DNA from 4 places in the Streptomyces sp. NPDC040718 genome. Region 2 is predicted to be linked to each of the others. Evidence: riboswitches for the same ligand, from Rfam matches in the RefSeq annotation. Region 2 holds a riboswitch; each other region holds the start of a gene.

Region 1 (5,123 bases), on a different contig from region 2:
CGTGTCGGCGGCGCGGGTCAGCCAGGCGATCAAGAAGCAGGAACGGTCCATCGGAGCCGAACTCTTCGAACGGACCAGCCGCCAGGTACGGCTCACGCCGGTCGGCGAGCAACTGCGCGACGACCTGCTCCCCGTCTTCCAGGGGCTGAAGGCGAGCGTGGACCGGGCGCGGCTCGCCGCCCAGGGCAAGACGGACGTCCTGCGGATCAACCTGCTGGTCTCCAACGCACACGAACTGCGGCCCTTCTGGGATGCGTTCCGCTCCCTGAATCCGACGTGCGGGATACGACTGCGCTACAACGGCTTCATCGATCCCTTCGGGCCGCTGCGCAGGGGCGAAGCGGACCTGCTGCTCGCCTGGCTCCCCGTCGAGGAACCGGACCTCACCGTGGGCCCGGTGCTCTTCGAGGAGCCCCGGGTCGCAGCCGTGGCGTCCGACCACCGGCTCGCGGTCCGGCCCTCGGTGTCCCTGGAGGTGTTCGCCGACCACGGCGTGATCGGCGGGAAGTCGCTACAGCCCGACTACTGGGAGGACGCGTTCATGCCCTTCCACACGCCCAGTGGCCGGACGATCGAGCGGAACTTCACCCACGCCTCCGACCTGGACTCGCTGTTCATGATCATCTCATCGGGCGAAGCCGTCCACTCCTTCGCAGCCCAGGTCACGCGCTTCCATGTCCGCCCCGACATCACCTACGTGCCCCTCCACGACGCCCCGAAGCTGCGCTGGGGCCTGGTCTGGCGGTCGGACAACGACAACCCGATGGTCCGGTCCTTCGTACGCATCGCCCGCGAGCTCGGGACGATGTCCTCGTGAGCGGCCTTCCGCCGCGGGCGGGCGGCTAGGGCAGGTAGACGATGCTGGGGGCGCCCGTCGTCGGGTGGGTGCCGATCCGGGTGCGGACCCCGTACACCTCCGCCAACAACGCTTCGTCCAGCACCTCGCCCGGCGGTCCCGCGGCGACGACCCGGCCCGCCGACAGGACGTACAGCCGGTCGCAGAAGGAAGCCGCGAGGTTGAGGTCGTGCAGGACCAGGAGGGCGGTCGCGGGCAGGGCGCGGACCAGGCCGAGCACCTCCAGCTGGTAGCGGATGTCGAGGTGGTTCGTCGGCTCGTCCAGGGCCAGCAGGCCCGGCTCCTGGACGAGGGCGCGGGCGACGAGGGCGCGCTGGCGCTCGCCGCCGGAGAGCTCCTCGAAACGCCGCTCGGCGTAGCCGGCCGCGCCGACCCGCTCCAGCGCCGCGGCCACCTGCCGCCGGTCCTCCGGGCCGTCCTGCTCCCAGAAGCGCTTGTGCGGGCTGCGGCCCATGGCGACGACCTCGCGGACGGTCAGCCCGAAGGTGCCAGCGGCGTCCTGCGGGACCACCGCCACCCGCCGGGCGCGCTCCTTGGCGCCCAGCACCCCGGCGTCGGCCCCGTCGAGCAGCACCCGGCCGGCGGTGGGCCGCAGGGTGCCGTAGACGCAGCGCAGCAGGGTGGTCTTGCCGCTGCCGTTGGGCCCGACCACGCCGACCGTCTCGCCGGGGCGGGCGGTGAGGTCGACCCCGTGCAGCAGGGTGTGCCCGTCCACCTCGTAACGCAGGGCCTCGACGGCGAGTTCCGCCGGTCCGCGCGTCATCCCGCCACCCCCTCGGTGCGGCTGGTCCTGCGCAGCATCCACAGGAAGAACGGCCCGCCCACCAGCGCGGTGACCACCCCGACCGGGACCTCCTCGGGGGCCGCCGCCGTACGGGCGACCAGGTCGGCCAGGACCAGGAAGACGGCCCCGGCGAGCGCGGCGACGGGCAGCAGCGCCCGGTGGCCTGCGCCGACGGCCATCCGGGCGGCGTGCGGGACCATCAGCCCGACGAAGCCGATGGCCCCGCTGTAGGCGACGAGCACCCCGATGACGAGGGAGGACAGCACGAAGACGGCGGCCCGGAAGCGGCCGGTGTCCAGGCCGAGGGTGCGTGCGCCCTCCTCCCCCGCGAGCAGCAGGTCCAGCGGCCGGGCCAGGGCGGTGAGCAGACCGGTGCCGGCGAGCAGCGCGGCGGCCGGCAGGGCGAGTTCGTCCCAGCGGGCCCCGCCGAGGCCGCCCAGGGTCCAGAACAGTGCGGTGCGTATCTGGTCGGGGTGTGCGGACAGGACGAGGACCAGGCTGGTCAGGGCGGACAGGACGTACTGCACGGCGACCCCGGCCAGGATCAGCCGGCCGGTGGTCATGGTGCCGCCGCGCCGGGCCATGGCGTAGACGGCGACGAGCGCGGCCAGGGACCCGGCGAAGGCGGCGGCCGGCAGCACGGGTCCGCCCGCGACCGCGGCGGCGCCCGCGCCGAACACGATGACGAGCACCGCCCCCGCCGAGGCCCCGGAGGAGGCCCCGAGCAGGAAGGGGTCGGCGAGCGGGTTGCGGACGAGGGCCTGGAGCACGGCTCCGGCCACGGCGAGCCCGGCCCCGACGACGGCCCCGAGCAGTACGCGCGGCATCCTCACGTCCCACACGATGGAGGCGAAGGCCCCGCGCGCGCCGGGACCGCCGAGGACGATGTCGAGGACCTGGCCGGGCGGGATCCGTACGGGCCCCAGCGCCAGCCCCGCCACCGCCGAAGCGGCGAGCGCGGCGGCCAGCAGCACCAGCGTCAGCCCGCGCCTCACGGGGCGTCGGGGTGCAGCTGGCGGCCCAGGGACTCGACGGCGTCGGCGACGCGCACGCCGAGCACGGCGGAGGAGAGCGGCAGCACGGCGAACCGCCGGTTCTTCACCGCGGGAACCTGCGCGAGCGCCGGGTCGTTCAACAGGCGCTGCTTCTTGGCCTCCACGGTGGTGCCGCCGTAGTCGTAGATGAGGACGACCTCGGGTCCGCGCTCGATGACCTTCTCCCACGGCACGTCGCCGAAGGTGTCCTTGAGGTCGGCGAACACGTTCGCGCCGCCGGCGAGGGAGACGATCTCGTTGCCGATGCCGTTGCCCCCGGAGGTGAAGGCGGAGGCCTCGCCGGAGTCGTAGACGAAGACGGCCGGGCGGGCCCGGTCCTTCACCCGCGCGGTGACGGCGTCGACGCGCCGCTGCTCGTCCCGGACGAGGGCCTCGCCGCGCTCGGGCACGCCGAAGGTCCGGGCGACCTCGGTGATCTCGGTCTTCAGCTGTTCGAGGCCGACGGGGCCCTCGGTGCAGTACTCGACGCTCAGCCGGGAGCCGATGCCGGCCTTGGCCAGCCCCTCGCGGTCCCGGCCCTGCCCCTTGTCGAAGGCGCTGGCGTAACCGCCGTACACGAAATCGGGGTTGGCGCCGAGGAGCACCTCCTTCGAGGGGTACTCCTTCGCCAGCACCTTGATCTGGTCGTAGGCGGGCCGGTAGGCGGGCAGCACGGAGTCGTCGAGGTAGGCGGTGCCGGCCATCCGGTCCTGGAGCCCGAGGGCCAGCATGATCTCGGTGGCGTGCTGGTTCATGGTGACGGCCCGCTCGGGGGGCGCCTGGTAGGTGCTGCTGACACCGCAGTTGGTGACGGTGTACGGGAACCCGGGCGCGGCCTGCGCCCCGGCGGGCCGCTCCGCCCCCGGCGGCCCGCCGCAGGCGGCGAGCGGCAGGACAAGGGCGAACGGCAGGAAGGAGCGCACGGCGGCGCGGACACGCGACATGGTGAGGCCTCTCCGGGGGATCCTCGTCCCCGGTCGAAGTGAAGAGGCGGTGCGTCAGTGTCTGACTCCCGGCCCCCACGCGCACGCGGCGGCCGGTCACAGTGGCGGGACCGCACCGGATTCGCACCGGTTTCCTGTCCTGCACCGCCGGGACAACCCGGCCAAGTCTGCCAGATCCGATCTTCACGCCCGGAAGGGGCGGCGGGCCCCGGGAACGGAGCCCGCCGCGCCGCGTCCGATCGGACGACCTGTCAGGCCGTCAGCGTCGGCATCGCCGGGATCCGCTGCGCGAGCCATCCGCCCGGCTCCGCCGAGAAGTGCTCCGCGCCACCTACCTCCCACCAGGACCGAAGAGCAGTCGTCCGCACGGTCTCGCCGGACCGCTTGTCCGTGTACTCGACGGCCCGCTCTCCGGTCGCCCTCACGGCCACCTGGCCCCGCTTGCAGGCGGCCGGGTAGTCGTTCCAGTTCACCCCTGCCTCGGACCACAGCAGTTCCTGCATGGCACCGGTCGACACGCGCTGGAGCCGCTTGTGGGAGAAGTGCGCCTGGGCCGCCATGGAGATCGAGTTCCGGACGGCGTCACGCTGCCGCCACACGAAGTAGTTGGCGACCTCGACGGGATCGGACATGGTGAAGACCCGCGCGTCGAAGAGGGCCCGCCGACCCGGCCTGCGCTCGTTGAGGACCGCCGTGGCCAGCGACGCCGACACCGACAGCTGCTTGGCGACGACACCGCCGAACCAGGGCTCGGATCCCTGGCCCGTGAAGTCGGTGAGCAGCAGGCTGATCTCGTCGGACTGGTGGTACGCGAAGGCCGTCCCGCCCACCTCGGCGCAGAGCGCCTCGGTGACGGCGGCCATGTCCTCGACGAAGCCCATGTCGAACGGCCTGTCCGCGTGGCGCAGGTAGGTGTGGAAGGCGCGGCCGTCGAGGCGCAGGATCGTGTAGGTGCGCCGGGGCAGCACAGCCCGGTGCGCGGCCTCGTACCGCTTCATGCGGTCGCCGAGTGCGGTCGTGTCGCTCATGCCGCAGGGTATCCGGAGGCCGGGAACCGCCGCCGCAATTACGACCGCGCACCGGCCCCGTCCCTGGCTACTCGTTCCTCTTCCACGGCCGGTCTCCCGGCTGCAGCAGCGTCTCCGGAGGCTGACCGCCGGCCCGTCTCTGCCCCGCCGTGGACACCCCGACGAACAGGACCATCAGGAAACCCACGACCGACAACGGCCAGAGGGTGAAGAACCCCACGATGAACAGCAGCAGGCCCACCGCCAGCAGGCCGCGCCCCCAGTCCGGACCCCGTTGCTCCGCCACCTCGGCTCCCTTCGTCGAGAGCGCACAAGCTACGCGGACGAAGGAGACCGCGGCGGCCGGACAGAACGAAAGCACCCGAAGGAGAGCTTCGTGGCGACGGCCCGTCGGCTGGGCGCTCGGGCCCTGCGAGACGAAACGGGCTCCGGGAGAGTTCTCCCGGAGCCCGTTCTACGCGAAATGCCTGGTCAGGC
Region 2 (5,123 bases):
GATCCAGCCGAAGCCCTGGACGGAGCCGGAGGAGTCGCGCAGCGCCTCGCGGGTCTGCGCGTCCCACACGCCGAGCTGCTTGAGGTCCTCCACCAGGTAGGCGTTGACCTGGAGGAACTCACCGCTGAGCGTCTCGCGCTTGAAGAGGTTGGAGACCTGCGGCTCGATGCACTCGTACACGCCCGCGATCGAGGCGATCGTCGCCGTCGGGGCGATGGCGAGGAGCAGGGAGTTGCGCATCCCGGACTTCGCGATGCGGGCGCGCAGGGCGTCCCAGCGCTCGGGCCAGTGGCGCTCGGTCTCGTAGTGGTCGGGGTGCAGGACGCCCTGGGCGGTACGGGTCTCGGCCCAGGCCGGGAGCGGGCCGGAGCGCTCGGCGAGGTCGCAGGAGGCCTCGTACGCGGCCAGCATGATCCGCTCGGAGATCTTCGTGGACAGGGCCTTCGCCGCGGCCGAGTCGAAGGGCAGGCGCAGCTTGAAGAAGACGTCCTGGAGGCCCATCGCGCCCAGGCCCACCGGACGCCACTTGGCGTTGGAGCGGCCGGCCTGCTCGGTCGGGTAGAAGTTGATGTCCACGACGCGGTCGAGGAAGGTCACGGCGGTGCGGACGGTCTCGTCCAGGCGCGCCCAGTCCATCTCGCCGTCGGCGACGAACGCGCCGAGGTTGACCGAGCCGAGGTTGCAGACGGCCGTCTCGGCGTCGTTGGTGACCTCGATGATCTCGGTGCAGAGGTTGGAGGAGTGGACGACGGTGCCGGGCAGCGCGGTCTGGTTCGCGGTCCGGTTGGAGGCGTCCTTGAAGGTCATCCAGCCCTGGCCGGTCTGCGCGAGGGTGCGCATCATGCGGCCGTAGAGGTCGCGGGCCGGCATGGTCTTCTTGGCGAGGCCCGCCGCCTCGGCCTTGACGTAGGCGGCGTCGAACTCGTCGCCGTAGAGGTCGACCAGCTCGGGGACGTCGGCCGGGGAGAACAGCGACCAGTCGGCGTCGGCGTTCACGCGGCGCATGAACTCGTCCGGGATCCAGTGGGCGAGGTTGAGGTTGTGCGTACGGCGCTGGTCCTCGCCGGTGTTGTCGCGGAGCTCCAGGAACTCCTCGATGTCCGCGTGCCAGGTCTCCAGGTAGACGGCGGCGGCGCCCTTGCGGCGGCCGCCCTGGTTCACGGCGGCGACGGACGCGTCGAGGGTCTTCAGGAACGGCACGATGCCGTTGGAGTGGCCGTTGGTGCCGCGGATCAGCGAACCGCGGGCGCGGATGCGGGAGTACGAGAGGCCGATGCCGCCGGCGTGCTTCGACAGGCGCGCCACCTGGTGGTAGCGGTCGTAGATCGAGTCCAGCTCGTCCAGCGGGGAGTCCAGCAGGTAGCAGGAGGACATCTGCGGGTGGCGCGTACCTGAGTTGAACAGGGTCGGCGACGACGGCAGGTAGTCGAGCCGGCTCATCAGGCCGTACAGCGAGGCGACTTCCTCGACGGCCTGGACGCTCTCGTCCTCGGCGAGGCCGCAGGCCACGCGCAGCATGAAGTACTGCGGGGTCTCGATCACCTGGCGGGTGATCGGGTGGCGCAGCAGGTAGCGGCTGTGCAGGGTGCGCAGGCCGAAGAAGCCGAAGCGGTCGTCCGCGCCCTCGGCGAGCGCGTGCTCGACCAGCGCGTTCAGACGGGCGGCGTGGGCGGCGACGAACTCGGCGGTGCGGTCGGCGATCAGGCCCTCGCGGTGGCCGACGGCGACGGACTCGGCGAAGGAAGTCGCGCCCTGGCCGGCGGCCTCGTCGGCGACGGCCAGCGTCAGCAGGCGGGCGGCGAGGCGGGAGTAGGCGGGGTCCTCGGAGATCAGGCCCGCCGCGGCCTCGGTGGCCAGCCCGCGCAGCTCGGCCTCGTCGGCGGAGGCGCTGCGGCCGCGCAGGGCGGCGGCGGCGACCCGGCCGGGGTCGGTGTCGGGGAGGTCGGCGGTCAGCTCGGTGAGAGTACGCAGCAGCGCGGCCCCCGGGCCTTCGGTGGTGTCGCCAGAAACGGACTCGGCGCGCGGTGCGGAAGGCGCGATGGTCACGGCGGGAGCTCTCCCTCGCTCGGCCCGGTCATCGGCGGGTGGGGCGCGGGGAGGCGCATGCGGGCGCGACGGGATCGCGTACACACCGCATGGCGTCCACCGGCCCAACCGCGAGGCCCGGACGTGTCGGCACCCGGTTCGGTCGATCCGGGCGCACTGTCGGCAGGTCCTCGGACTTTTCATACCGTTGCGGGACAGTTCCGGATTCGCACCGGATTCCCCTGCGGCGACAGCGAGGATGAGCATACATGTGGTGGGCCGGGTCTGTGTGACCCCCTAGATGTTGTGTCGCCCGCGACTCCGCGTCCCTCTGACGTACCTCTCCGCTATCGTCGGAGACAGCACCGTCGAGGAAGGCGAGCGAGGCATGACCCTCATGACCGACCATCCCCACATGACGACCGAAGCGTTCGAGCACCTGGCACGGATAGCGGCCCGCGAGGAGGAGGGGCTGCGGCTGGAATTCATCGGTGGGGTGCTGAGGAGCAAGGCGATGCCGGACGGGGACCATGGGCGGATCATCGTGTGGCTGTCCCGGATCTGTATCCAGCACCGCCCAGGGTTCTGGCTGCACGCGGGGCAGGGGATCAAGGCCGAACAGTACCGGGGCGGGCGCGCCATTCCGGATGGAATCCTGGCGCATGAGGACGCGTTCGTCGGGCAGGGCGACTGGGTGGATCCGGGCCCGATCCTGATGGCCGTCGAGGTGACCTCGTGGGACTCCGACACCGAACGGCGCGACCGGGTCGAGAAGCCGCGCGCGTATGCCGAGACCGGCATCCCCGTCTACCTGCTCATCGACCGGCTCAAGTGCCAGGTTCTCGTCCACAGTGACCCGGACGGCACATGCTACGAGAGCGTACGCACCGTTCCCTTCGGTAAGGAAGTCACGCTCCCCGACCCCGTCGGCATCACCCTCCAGACCGAGCCCCTCAAGGACTGGGTGCGCTGACCCCGGCTGCGCCGAAGGGCCCCGCCGGAGGTCCGGCGGGGCCCTTCTGGTTCCTCAGCAGCAGCGGAAGCCCTCGCGGGGGTCCGCCTCGCGGGCGTCGGTGCGGGCCCGCTCGAAGGCGCGCCGGGTCAGGACCTCGGCGTCCGGCTCGTGGGAGCGGGCGTGCGCGACGTAGCGGTCGTACGCGGCCTCGCCGGAGAACTCCCGTACGTAGAACCTGGCCTTCGCCAGCGCCCCGCGCACCCCGCTCACGCGACCGGCTCCTTGGCCTTGCCCCCGCTGCCGTCGAGGCCGGCGGCGGCGAGTTCGGCCTTCTCCCCGGCGGTGGCGATCAGCCCGGCCGGGGCGATGATCTTCGATTCGGTCCACGGCACCTCGGAGAGGCGGACCGACCCGGGGTCGGCGACGGCCTTGAGGCAGACCCGGGCCGCGTCCACCAGCACGATGATGATCAGGACCGCGAACAGCGCCGACAGGACCCCGTCGACCGTGGCGTTGGTGACCACGGTGTGCATGTCGTCCATGTTCTTGGCGGGCGGCAGCACCTTCCCGGCGTCGATGCCGCTCTGGTACTTGTCGCGCTGCGCGAAGAAGCCGACCTTCACGTCGTCGGAGAAGATCTTCTGGTAGCTCGCGGTGAGGGTGACGGCGACGTCCCAGGCCAGCGGGACGCCGGTGACCCAGGCCCACTTGAGCCGGCCGGACTTGACCAGCAGCGTGGTGCAGACGGCCAGCGCGACCGCGGCGAGCAGCTGGTTCGCGATGCCGAACAGCGGGAAGAGCTGGTTGATGCCGCCCAGCGGGTCCTTGACGCCGACCCACAGGAAGTAGCCCCAGCCGCCGACGACGATGGCGCTGGCGAGCCACACGCCCGGCTTCCAGCTGACGTCCTTGAAGGACTTGTGCACGTTGCCGAGGGTGTCCTGGAGCATGAACCGGCCGACGCGGGTGCCGGCGTCGACGGTGGTCAGGATGAACAGGGCCTCGAACATGATGGCGAAGTGGTACCAGAAGGCCTTCATCCCGGCGCCGCCGATGACCGACGAGAAGATCTCCGACATCCCGAGTGCGAAGGTCGGCGCACCGCCCGTGCGGGACAGCAGGCTGGCTTCCTCGACGTCCTTCGCGGCCTGCGCGAGGGCCTCCGGGCTGATGGCGAAGCCGAAGTCGGTGACGGCCTTCGAGGCGGTCTGGACGGTGGCGCCGATGACGCCGCCGGGGGAGTTGACCGCGAAGAAGAGGCCGGGCTCGATGATGCTCGCCGCTATCACCGCCATGACGGCGACGAAGGACTCGGTCAGCATGGCGCCGTAGCCGATGACCCGGACCTGGGTCTCCTTCTGGATCATCTTCGGGGTGGTGCCCGAGGAGACCAGGGCGTGGAAGCCCGAAAGGGCCCCGCAGGCGATGGTGATGAAGACGAAGGGGAACATCGACCCGGCGAAGACCGGGCCGTCGCCGCGGGCGGCGAAGTCGGTGACCGAGGGCATCTTCAGCGTCGGCATCGCGATGACCACGCCGACGGCCATCAGCGCGATGGTGCCGACCTTCATGAAGGTGGACAGGTAGTCGCGGGGCGCGAGCAGCAGCCACACCGGCAGCACCGAGGCGATGAAGCCGTACACGACCATCCAGATGACCAGCGTCTCCTTCTCCAGGGTGAAGGTGCCCGCCCAGGAGGAGTCGGCGACCCAGCCGCCGGCGACGATGGCGAGCAGCAGCAGCGCGACGCCTATGACGGAGACCTCGGTGACCCGGCCCGGCCGCAGCACGCGCAGGTAGACGCCCATGAAGAGGGCGATCGGGATGGTCATGCCGATGGAGAAGACACCCCAGGGGGAGTGCGCCAGCGCGTTGACGATGACCAGCGCGAGCACCGCCAGCAGGATGACCATGATGACGAACACGGCGACCAGGGCGGCGGCTCCGCCGACGGGGCCGATCTCGTCCCGGGCCATCTGGCCGAGCGAGCGGCCGTCGCGCCGGGTGGAGAAGAAGAGGGTCACCATGTCCTGGACGGCGCCGGCGAAGATGACGCCGGCGACGATCCAGATGGTGCCCGGGAGGTAGCCCATCTGCGCCGCCAGCACCGGGCCGACCAGGGGGCCGGCGCCGGCGACGGCGG
Region 3 (5,123 bases), 240 kb from region 2:
GAGGTGCTGGCCGGGTTCCTGCGCGCCCTGGGCGTCGACGGCCCGGCCGTGCCCGCCGACCCGCAGGAGCGCGCGGGCCTGTACCGGAGCCTCCTCGCGGGCCGCCGGGTGCTGGTGGTGCTGGACAACGCGGCCGGGGAGCAGCAGGTCGGGCCGCTGCTGCCCGGGGCCGGCCGGTCGGCCGCGCTGGTCACGGGCCGGCGCCGGCCGGCCGGGCCCGGCCCGCGGGTCGCCCTGGTGCTCCCGCTGCTGGACGAGCCCACCGCCCTCGGGCTGCTCGCCTCCGCCGCCGGGGCCGGGCGGGTGGCGGCGGAGCCGGGGGCCGCCCGGGACCTGGTGCGGCTGTGCGGGCGGCTGCCGCTGGCGCTGCGCGTGGTGGGGGCGGAACTGGCGGCGCTCCCGCACCGGGACCTGGCCTCGCTGGCGGCACGCCTGGAGGACGAACGGGCCCGCCTGGACGTGCTGGACGGGGTCCGGGCCGGACTGCGGCTGAGCTACCGCGCCCTGCCGGCGGGGGCCCGCGCCCTGCTGCGCGGGCTCGCGGCGCTGGACGCACCGGACCACGCGGCGTGGACGGCGGCCGCGGTACTGGGCGGGCCGGCGGGCGCCGCCGAGGCTGCCCTGGACGCGCTGGTCGCGGCGCACCTGCTGGAGGTGGCCGGCCGGGACGAGGCGGGCGGCCACCGCTACCGGATGCACGACCTGGTGCGGGCCTTCGGGCGGGAGCTGGGCGGGGCCGGGGAGGCCGTGCGCCGGGTGCTCTCCTGCTGGACGGCCCTGGTGCGGGAGGCCCGGCGGGCGCACCAGGGCCTGGACTACCCGGGGCTGGCCCGGACCGCCGCGCGGGTCACCGATCCGGCGCTGCTGGCGGGGCCGCGGGCCGAGCCGGTGCGCTGGCTCGGGGCCGAGCGGGAGTCCCTGGTCGCCACCGTCCGGCAGGCCGTGCGGGTGGATCCGGGTGCCGCGTGGGAGCTCGCGGCGGCCGGGGAGTACGTGTTCGACCTGCGCAGCGATCTGGCCGGCTGGCAGGCGGTGCAGGAGGCGGGCCTGGCAGCGGCCCGCGCGGCCGGGGACCGGACCGGTGAGGCCCTGATGCTGGTCGGGCTGGGCCGGCTGCGGGCCTGCCGGGAGGAGTGGGGGCCGGCCCGGGAGACGGTGACGGCCGGTGAGGCGCTGTTCGAGGAGCTCGGGGACGCGCACGGAGCCGCCTACGCGGGCTGGGTGCTCTCGTACCTCGACCGGCTCCAGGGGCGCTTCGACGAGGCGGAGTCCCGCTGCCGCCGGGGCGCGGCGGTCTTCGAGGCGGCCGGCGACCGCTACGGCCAGGCGCACGCCCTGCGCGGCATCGGCCAGGTGCTGCTGGCGCGCGGGGACACCCGCGGGGCCCTGCGGGAGCTGCGCCGAGCGCTGGCGGTGGCCGAGCTGGGCGGGGCGGCCTGGCCCCGCATGTGCATGCTGCGCTGGGTCTCGGAGGCGCTGCGGGTGGAGGGGCGCCTGGAGGAGGCGGCGGAGGGCTTCGCGCGGGTGCTGCGGCACACGCGGGGTTCGGGCGACCTGGCGGGCCAGTGCGCGGCGCTGATCGGGCTGGGCCGGATCGCGCTGGCGCGCGGGGACACGGCGGAGGCGCTGCGGGAGCTGCGGGCGGCGGATGCGCTGGGCCGCCGCTCGGGCCAGACGCTGGTGCGGGCGCTGGCGGTGCCCCCGCTGGCGGAGGCCCTGCTGGCGGCCGGGCGGCCCGCGGAGGCGCGGGCGCTGCTGGAGGGGGCGGTGGAGGACTGCCGGAGGATGAACGCACGGCCGCTGCTGGCACGGCTGGAGTCGGCGCTGGCGGAGACGGGCCCGGCGTGATCCGGAGGACGGGACCTAGCGGTGTTCGGGGTTGGGGAAGTCGAAGCGGCAGCCGGCGTCCCACAGGGAGCGCTGGTTGCCGTGGGCCGGCATGCCGCCGGCGCGTTTGAGGAGCGCGGCCAGGTGCATCAGGTTCCACGACATGAAGGTGGTGTTCCGGTTGGTGAAGTCGTTCTCGGGACCGCCCGATCCCGGGTCCAGGTAGGAGGGGCCGGGGCCGGCCTCGCCGATCCAGCCCGCGTCGGCCTGGGGCGGCACGGCGTAGCCGAGGTGCTGGAGGCTGTAGAGGATGTTCATGGCGCAGTGCTTGACGCCGTCCTCGTTCCCCGTGATCAGCGCTCCGCCGACGCGCCCGTAGTAGGCGTACTGGCCCTGCTCGTTCAGCAGCGAGGAGCAGGCGTACAGCCGCTCGATGACCTGCTTCATCACGGAGCTGTTGTCCCCGAGCCAGATCGGGCCGCACAGCACCAGGATGTCGGCGTCCATGATCTGGCTGTAGAGGACCGGCCACTGGTCGCTCTCCCATCCGTGGTCGGTCATGTCCGGCCAGACCCCGGTGGCGATGTCGTGGTCGACGGCGCGGATCAGCGAGGTGCGGGCCCCGGCCGATTCCATGACGGCCCGGCTCCGCGCGATCAGTCCCTCGGTGTTGCTGGTCTCGGGAGAGCGTTTGAGGGTGCAGTTGACGTAGACGGCGGAGAGGTCCTCGTACCGGGGGCTGTCGTCGGCGGCCATGCCCTCCACCGTGCCGGGCGCCCGGCGGGCCGGCCAGTGGGCCTGGCCCGTCCGGGTGCGCGGCGGGGCGGGCGGACGGGCCGGTGGCCGGATCGGTCCGGGTTGTGACGGTCCGTGCGTGCGACTAGGGTCATCTGGCCTTGGTGTTCGGGAAACCGGTGGAAGACCGGTGCGGCCCTCGCCACTGTGATCGGGAAGTCCGGCTCCACTCTCCCCCAGACTCCGTCCGGGAGGTGCCCCCACCGCGGGAAGCCACTGGGCCCGCGCGGGAAACCGCATGGGCCCGGGAAGGCGGAGCCAGGGCATCAGTACCCGTGAGCCAGGAGACCGGCCGGGGCGCGTCGTCCATCCACGAGGTGCTGGAGAGGTCTCCCAACCCATGCATATAGCCGAGGGGTTCCTGCCCCCCTTGCACGCGGCCGCCTGGGGCGCCGCGTCCGCCCCCTTCGTCGTCCACGGGGTCCGCGCGCTGACCCGCGAGGTGAAGTCGACCCCGGAGAGCACGCTCCTGCTCGGGGCGTCCGGTGCGTTCACGTTCGTCCTGTCCGCCCTGAAGATCCCTTCCGTGACGGGCAGTTGTTCGCACCCGACGGGGACGGGGCTCGGGGCCATCCTGTTCCGGCCGCCGATCATGGCGGTGCTCGGCACGATCACCCTCCTCTTCCAGGCACTGCTGCTGGCCCACGGCGGGCTCACCACACTGGGCGCCAACGTGTTCTCGATGGCCGTCGCCGGACCCTGGGCGGGCTACGGGGTCTACCGGCTGCTGCGGAAGTTCGACCTGCCGCTGATGGTGACCGTCTTCTTCGGCGCGTTCTTCGCCGACCTCGTCACCTACTGCGTGACCTCCGTCCAGCTGGCCCTGGCCTTCCCCGATCCGGCGAGCGGCTTCCTGGGCTCCCTGGAGAAGTTCGCCGGCATCTTCGCCCTCACCCAGATCCCCCTCGCGATCAGCGAGGGCCTGCTGACGGTGCTCGTGATGCGGCTGCTGATGCAGTCCAGCAAGTCGGACCTGGTACGGCTCGGGGTCGCGAAGCTGACCGGCGGCAAGCAGGCCCGGCAGGAGGCGGCCCTCTGATGACGAGGAACGCGAAGATCAACACCCTGCTGCTGCTCCTGGTGGCGGCACTGGCCGTGCTCCCCCTCGCGCTGGGGCTCGGCGATGACAAGGAGGAGCCCTTCGCCGGCGCCGACGCGCAGGCCGAAGCGGCCATCACCGAGCTGGAGCCCGACTACGAGCCCTGGTTCTCCCCGTTGTACGAACCTCCCTCGGGCGAGGTCGAGTCCGCGCTGTTCGCCCTCCAGGCGGCGCTGGGCGCGGGCGTGCTCGCCTACTACTTCGGCGTCCGCAAGGGCCGCCGCCAGGGCGCGGCGCAGGCCCTCGCGCAGGCCGGGTCCGAGACCACGGAGGGCGCCGGGACCGCCGACGCCGCGAAGCCCCGCTCCACCCCGGAGTCGTAGGCGGTGCTGCCGATCGACGTGGCGGCCCACTCCAGCCGCTGGCGGGGCCGCCACCCGCTGGAGAAGGCCCTGCTGGGCCTCGGGCTGACCGTCACCGCCGTGTGCCTGCCGCCCTGGCCGGGCGGGCCGCTGGTGGCCGCCGCGACCCTGGCCGTACTGCTCGGGCCGGCCGGGGTGGCCGGGCGGCAGCTGTGGCGGGCCTTCCGGGTCCCGCTGGGCTTCTGCGTGACCGGGGCGCTGCCGCTGCTGGTTTCGGTGGGCGGCCCGGACGGGTTCCTCGCCCTGGCCCCGGACGGGCCCCGGCACGCGGCGGAGCTGCTGCTGCGCACCTCGGCGGCCTCGCTCGGGGTGCTGCTGTTCGCCTTCACGACCCCGGTCTCGGACGTGCTGCCCCGGCTGGTGCGGGCCGGGGTGCCGGCGCCCGTGGTGGACGTGGCCCTGGTGATGTACCGGATCGGCTTCCTGCTGCTGGACTCGATGGCGCGGGTCCGGCGCGCCCAGGCGGCCCGGCTCGGGCAGACGGGCCGGGCGGCGGTGTGGCGTTCGCTGGCCGGGCTCGCGGCGACCTCGTTCGTCCGGGCCTTCGACCGCGCGGCCCGGCTCCAGGAGGGGCTGGCTGGGCGCGGTTACGACGGCGCGCTGCGGGTGCTCGTACCCGACGCGGCGCTGTCCTGGCGGTTCCTGACGGGGTCCGCCGCCCTGCTGGCCGCCCTGGTCGCGGGGACCCTCGTACTGAAGGAGCTGTGGCTGTGACCCCGTTGGTGGAGCTGGTCGGCGCGGGTTACGCGTACGAGGACGGCCCGGCCGTGCTGTCCGGGGTGGACTTCGGCATCGCGGAGGGCCGCGCGCTGGTGCTGCTGGGCCGCAACGGCAGCGGCAAGACGACGCTGATGCGGCTGCTCAGCGGGGGCCTGCGGCCCGGCTCGGGGGCGCTGCGGCTCGGCGGCACGGAGGTGGCGTACGACCGCAAGGGCCTGGTCCGGCTGCGCACCTCGGTGCAGCTGGTGGTGCAGGACCCGGACGACCAGCTCTTCGCGGCCTCCGTGGAGCAGGACGTGTCCTTCGGCCCGATGAACCTG
Region 4 (5,123 bases), on a different contig from region 2:
CGCGGCGGTTCCCACCCAGACGGTCGCCGTGAGCCACGGTGGCGGCGGTTGGGACGACGACCACGGCCACGGCTGGTACGACGACGATGACGACTGGGGCGGAGGGTACGGCGACGACTGCTGACGGGTGACCGCCCGAGGCACTGCGCGGACCGCCGAGCCGACGGTCCGCGCAGTGCCGTGTCCGCGTGCCGGGCCGCCCCGGCGCTCACCGGGCGGATCGGCCCGCGGGCGGTGCGGCGGCCGTCCGGCGCGCGGCGGGGCTCAGGGCCGCGTACTCCAGGGGGGCGGACGGGTCGATGGACACGTCCGGCGGCGCCGGATCCGCTCCGGCCCGCACGAGCAGGTCGCCGACGGCCGCGATCATCGCCCCGTTGTCGGTGCAGAGCGTCAGCGGCGGCACCCTCAGTTCCACGCCGGCCGCCGCGCACCGCTCCTCCGCCAGGGCCCGCACCCGCGAGTTGGCCGCGACGCCGCCCACGACCACGAGGGTGCGCACGCCGTGCTCCCGGCAGGCGGCCAGCGCCTTGCGGGTCAGCACGTCGGCGACGGCCTCCTGGAGCGAGGCGGCCCCGTCGGCCAGCGGAACCTCCCGGCCGCTCTGCCGGTGGCGTTCGGCCCAGCGCGCGGCGGCGGTCTTCAGGCCGGAGAAGGAGAAGGCGTACGGGTCGTCGCGCGCCCCGGTCAGCGGGCGCGGGAAGGCCACCGCGCGCGGGTCGCCCGCCCGGGCGGCACGGTCGATCGCGGGCCCGCCGGGGTAGGGCAGTCCGAACACCCGGGCCACCTTGTCGAAGCACTCGCCGGCCGCGTCGTCGACGGTGTCGCCGAGGTGCAGGATCGGGTCGCGCACGAGGTCCCGTACGAGCAGCAGCGAGGTGTGCCCGCCCGACACGATCAGCACCACGCACGGGTCGGGCAGCGGCCCGTGCTCCAGGGCGTCGGCGGCGACGTGCCCGGCCAGGTGGTGCACCCCGTACAGCGGCACCCCCGCCGCGTACGCGAGCGCCTTCGCCCCGGCGAGCCCCACTTGGAGCGCGCCCGACAGGCCCGGCCCGGTCGTGACGGCGACGGCGTCGAGGTCGCGCGGCCGCAGCCCCGCCCGGTCCAGGGCCTCTTGGACGACGGGGGTGAACGCCTGGAGGTGCGCACGGGCGGCGATCTCGGGCACGACCCCGCCGAAGCGGGCGTGCTCGTCCATGCTGGACGCCACGACATGGGCGAGGAGCCGCCCGCCGGACACGATTCCGGCCCCGGTCTCGTCACACGAGGACTCGATGCCCAACACCACCGGAGCGGCCACGCCGGCCCCTTTCACACAGGACTCGCTGTTGCACGTAATGTGCAACAAGATACCCGTGGTGCCGGAGGCTCCTCGAACGCCGTGGCCTGGGGTGGCGGGTGCAGCTGGTTCGCCCCGTCCGCCAGGCGGGATGCGTCGTAAGAGGTAACCCGGTGGGAATCCGGGACTGCCCCGCAGCGGTGAGCGGGAACGACCGCCGTCATACGCACTGGGACCGGACAACGGTCCTGGGAAGCGACGGCCACCACACGCCGCCGGGTCCCTCAACCCGGCCGCGACACCGGGTCCCTCGGCGGCCCCGGTCGTATGTGCGCCGCCTCCGCCCGGAGTTCCGTGGCGGGGTGCCCAAGCTGTGATCAGCGACTCATCCGCTTGGTCCAAAGGCCCGCGGGGTTGTAGCGTCACGGCGACATAAAGACATAGCGACGACGGCGAGACGGAAGTCCGGTGTGAATCCGGCATGGTCGCGCCACTGTGTGCTGCGGCGGCTCCCCTCCCCGGGGTGGCGGCGCGGCGAGTCAGACCCGAGGACCGTCGTCCCGCACCACCGTATGGGACGCGTTGTTCCCCGAGGAGGTTCCACCATGGCCGAGGCTCTCGCTTCCGCTGCCGTATCCGCCCCCGCCCTCTCGCCGTCGGCTCCGCTGCCCGTCAAGGCCGTGCTGCCCTGGGCGCTCTTCGTCGGGCTGCTGATGCTCGTGGCCCTGTACTTCGTCGGCGCGGAGCAGGGCGCCACCGCCGTGTTCTCCGGCGAGGGCGTCCACGAGTGGGTGCACGACGGCCGTCACCTGCTCGGCTTCCCCTGCCACTGAAAGGCGCACGCACCATGTACGCCTCCACTGTCAGAGGTCTGCTGGTCCGCGGCATGCTCGCGGGCCTGATCGCCGGACTGTTCGCCTTCGCCGTCGCCTACGTGGTCGGTGAGCCGCCGGTACGGGGCTCCATCGCCGTCGAGGAGGCCGCGGCCGCCAAGGAAGCCGCCCCCGCCGGGCACACCGGTCACGGGGGCGCCGCCCCCGCCGCCGCGGAGGAGGAGGAAGAGCTCGTCAGCCGGCCCGTCCAGTCCACCGTCGGCCTCGCCACCGGCGTGCTGGTCTACGGAGTCGCGCTGGGCGGCATCGCCTCCCTCGCGTTCTCCTTCGCCCTGGGCCGTGTGGGCGGGTTCAGCGCCCGGGCCACTGCCGCCCTCACCGCCGGGGGCGCGTTCGCGCTGGTCTACCTGGTGCCGTTCCTCAAGTACCCGGCCACTCCGCCGGCCGTCGGCAACCCGGACACCATCGGCCAGCGCACCACGCTGTTCTTCCTGATGATCCTGCTCAGCGTCCTGCTGGGTGTCGGCGCGATCGTCCTGGGGCGGCGCCTGGCACCGCGCCTGGGCAACTGGAACGCGACCCTGGCGGCCGGGGCGGGCTTCGTCGTCGCGACCGGGCTGGCCTTCCTGGTCCTCCCGGACAACACCGACGCCGTCAAGGCCGAGTTCCCCGCAGCCCTGCTGTGGGACTTCCGGGTCGCCTCCATCGCCGTCCAGCTCGTCCTGTGGACGGTGTTCGCCGTCGTCTTCGGCGTCCTCGCCCAGCGGCTGCTGGCCCACCGCACCGATGCCGCCGCTGCGGAGGCGACGGCCGCCCGGCCCGCGTCGGCCCTCGTCTGACCGTACGCCGCGCACAGCGCAGAGCCCTGCCGCCCCGGACCTCCGGGGCGGCAGGGCTCTGGCGATTCCGCCCGGAGCGTCAGCCCGCGGGCCGGGCGTCGCCGCCCGTGAGGCCGGCGCGGACCTCGCGTGCGGCGGCGACGAGGTTCTCCAGGGATGCGCGGGTCTCCGGCCAACCGCGGGTCTTCAGGCCGCAGTCGGGGTTGACCCACAGCCGCTCTGCCGGGATGGCCTCCAGGCCGGTGCGCAGCAGGCCGGCCGCTTCCCGGGTGCCGGGGACGCGCGGGGAGTGGATGTCCCAGACGCCCGGGCCGGCCTCGCGGGGGTAGCCGTGGGCGGCGAGTTCGCGGGCGACCTGCATGTGGGAGCGTGCGGCTTCCAGGCTGATGACGTCGGCGTCGAGGTCGTCGATGGCCTGGACGACGTCGCCGGGGTCAGGGGCGGCGCAGGCGGGGGGCCAGGGCCGCCATCGCCGCCATCAGCGCCGGCAGCACCAGCATCGCCCACCGCAGGGTCGCCGCCTCCGCCAGGGCGCCGATGACCGGGGGGCCCGCGAGGAAGCCGACGTAGCCCACGGCCGAGACGGCGGCGATGGAGGAGCCGGTGTGCCCGGGTCGCAGGGCGGCCGCGTGGGCGAAGACGAGGGGGATGACCGCGGCCATGCCCAGGCCCAGCAGGGTGTAGCCGATGAAGCCCGCCGTCGTCGTCGCGGCGAGGATCGGGATCAGGGCGCCGGCGCCCGCCACGACGGCGCACAGGAAGGTGAAGCGGGCCGTTCCGAGGCGGGCGCGCAGCCGGTCGGCGGTGAGGCGGCCGATGACCATGCCGGCGGAGAAGACGGCGTACCCCAGGCCCGCCGCGCCGGCCGAGGCTCCGGTCTCCTCTTTCAGGTACACGGCGCCCCAGTCGTTGACGACCCCCTCCCCCATCAGGGCGCAGAACGCCACGAGGCCGGGGATCCACAGGCCCGGTCCGGGCAGGGCCAGCAGGGGGCCGCTCCTGGAGGGGCCCCCGGCCGGCGGCGGATCGGGGGCGAGGGCCGTGGCCGCCGTGCCCGCCACCACCAGCAGGACGAGGGCCGTCACCGTGAAGTGGGCGCGGATGCCGATCCCGGCGGTGGCCGCGAGGCCGCCCGCCGTGGCGCCGGCGATGCCGCCGAGGCTGAACATGGCGTGGAAGCCGCCGAGTACGGGGCGGCCGTAGGCGCGTTCGACCAGGACGCCCTGGGTGTTCATCGCGACGTCGACGGCCGTGTTGCCGCACGAGAACACGGCCAGGGCGGCCGTCAGTACGGCGAGGTTCGGGACGAGGGGCAGGCTCGCGAGCGCGGCCAGGTAGGCGGCCATGCCGGTGCACAGGACCTTGCGGCTGCCGTACCTGGCCACCAGCCCGCCGACCAGCGGGAGCCCGGCGAAGGCGCCCCCGCTCAGGCCGACGAGGGCCACGGCCAGTTCCCCGGCGGACAGGTCCAGGCGGCTCTGGACGCCGGGTACCCGGGCCGCCCAGGTGGCGAAGGCCGCTCCGGTGACGAAGAAGACCGCGCAGACGGCCAGCCGCATCGTCCGCGGGCTCCGGCTGCGGTCACGGCCGGGCGGTGCCGTGCGGCCGCCGACGGTCCCGGGCTCGTTGCGCATCTACGTCCGTCCCCTTGTCGTTCGTGCCGGGCCGTGCCCGGCCGGTCAGTGCGCCGAGCCGGCGGCCGTCCGCCGGGTCAGGGCGATCAACGCGTCCCGTTCCTCGACAAGGACCTTGTACAGGACTTCGGCATAGCGGTGCATCGTCGTCACGTCGTTGGGCGGGCCGAAGGAGCTGAAGCTCTGGCCGAGCACGAGGCGGCGCAGGCAGACCTCCTCGCTCACGGGGTACTGCGCCGGGTCGTAGTGGTGGCCGGGGCGGGCGTGCCCGCAGCTCCAGGGGCATCCTCGGCCGTAGCCGCGCAGCTCCTGGAACAGGGTCTGCCCGGGTACCGGCTGGGGCTGCCAGCGCATGATGTGCAGGCCTTCGGCGTTCACCGCCCGGGCGAGCGCGTCGCGGAAGGCGGCGACGGGGAGGCCGTCGAGTCCGAGCTCCTCGGGCATGACGAGCAGCGGGTAGAAGAAGTACACGTGCGTGCGGTCCTCGGGCACGGCCGGTGTGCGGATGCCGGGTACTCCGGCGAGGGCCCGGGTGAGG

What was found. A riboswitch is a leader RNA that binds a small molecule or an ion and turns the genes downstream of it on or off. The one in region 2 is predicted to bind cobalamin.
Region 1: another riboswitch for cobalamin. It lies ahead of ACZ597_RS19200 (ABC transporter substrate-binding protein); the one in region 2 lies ahead of ACZ597_RS02390 (ribonucleoside-diphosphate reductase subunit alpha).
Region 3: another riboswitch for cobalamin. It lies ahead of ACZ597_RS01280 (energy-coupling factor ABC transporter permease); the one in region 2 lies ahead of ACZ597_RS02390 (ribonucleoside-diphosphate reductase subunit alpha).
Region 4: another riboswitch for cobalamin. It lies ahead of ACZ597_RS24865 (CbtB domain-containing protein); the one in region 2 lies ahead of ACZ597_RS02390 (ribonucleoside-diphosphate reductase subunit alpha).

What each region holds. Positions count from the first base shown of each region.
Region 1 is NZ_JBVIXO010000006.1:505,367-510,489, forward strand. Features, by position in the region: gene ACZ597_RS19185 (LysR family transcriptional regulator) at 1-817, shown strand, start outside; gene ACZ597_RS19190 (ABC transporter ATP-binding protein) at 843-1,619, opposite strand; gene ACZ597_RS19195 (FecCD family ABC transporter permease) at 1,616-2,635, opposite strand; gene ACZ597_RS19200 (ABC transporter substrate-binding protein) at 2,632-3,618, opposite strand; cobalamin riboswitch at 3,654-3,791, opposite strand; gene ACZ597_RS19205 (tRNA(His) guanylyltransferase Thg1 family protein) at 3,870-4,646, opposite strand; gene ACZ597_RS19210 (hypothetical protein) at 4,714-4,932, opposite strand.
Region 2 is NZ_JBVIXO010000001.1:525,576-530,698, reverse strand. Features, by position in the region: gene ACZ597_RS02390 (ribonucleoside-diphosphate reductase subunit alpha) at 1-2,046, opposite strand, end outside; adenosylcobalamin-variant (AdoCbl-variant) riboswitch at 2,203-2,279, opposite strand; gene ACZ597_RS02385 (Uma2 family endonuclease) at 2,414-2,998, shown strand; gene ACZ597_RS02380 (CstA-like transporter-associated (seleno)protein) at 3,053-3,250, opposite strand; gene ACZ597_RS02375 (carbon starvation CstA family protein) at 3,247-5,123, opposite strand, start outside.
Region 3 is NZ_JBVIXO010000001.1:282,150-287,272, forward strand. Features, by position in the region: gene ACZ597_RS01270 (BTAD domain-containing putative transcriptional regulator) at 1-1,848, shown strand, start outside; gene ACZ597_RS01275 (flavodoxin family protein) at 1,864-2,583, opposite strand; cobalamin riboswitch at 2,708-2,933, shown strand; gene ACZ597_RS01280 (energy-coupling factor ABC transporter permease) at 2,963-3,661, shown strand; gene ACZ597_RS01285 (energy-coupling factor ABC transporter substrate-binding protein) at 3,661-4,044, shown strand; gene cbiQ (cobalt ECF transporter T component CbiQ) at 4,048-4,797, shown strand; gene ACZ597_RS01295 (energy-coupling factor ABC transporter ATP-binding protein) at 4,788-5,123, shown strand, end outside.
Region 4 is NZ_JBVIXO010000010.1:224,503-229,625, forward strand. Features, by position in the region: gene ACZ597_RS24855 (hypothetical protein) at 1-124, shown strand, start outside; gene tsaD (tRNA (adenosine(37)-N6)-threonylcarbamoyltransferase complex transferase subunit TsaD) at 209-1,288, opposite strand; cobalamin riboswitch at 1,444-1,569, shown strand; gene ACZ597_RS24865 (CbtB domain-containing protein) at 1,885-2,112, shown strand; gene ACZ597_RS24870 (CbtA family protein) at 2,127-2,951, shown strand; partial or broken gene ACZ597_RS24875 (5-methyltetrahydropteroyltriglutamate--homocysteine S-methyltransferase) at 3,031-3,381, opposite strand; gene ACZ597_RS24880 (MFS transporter) at 3,386-4,585, opposite strand; gene ACZ597_RS24885 (DegT/DnrJ/EryC1/StrS family aminotransferase) at 4,631-5,123, opposite strand, start outside.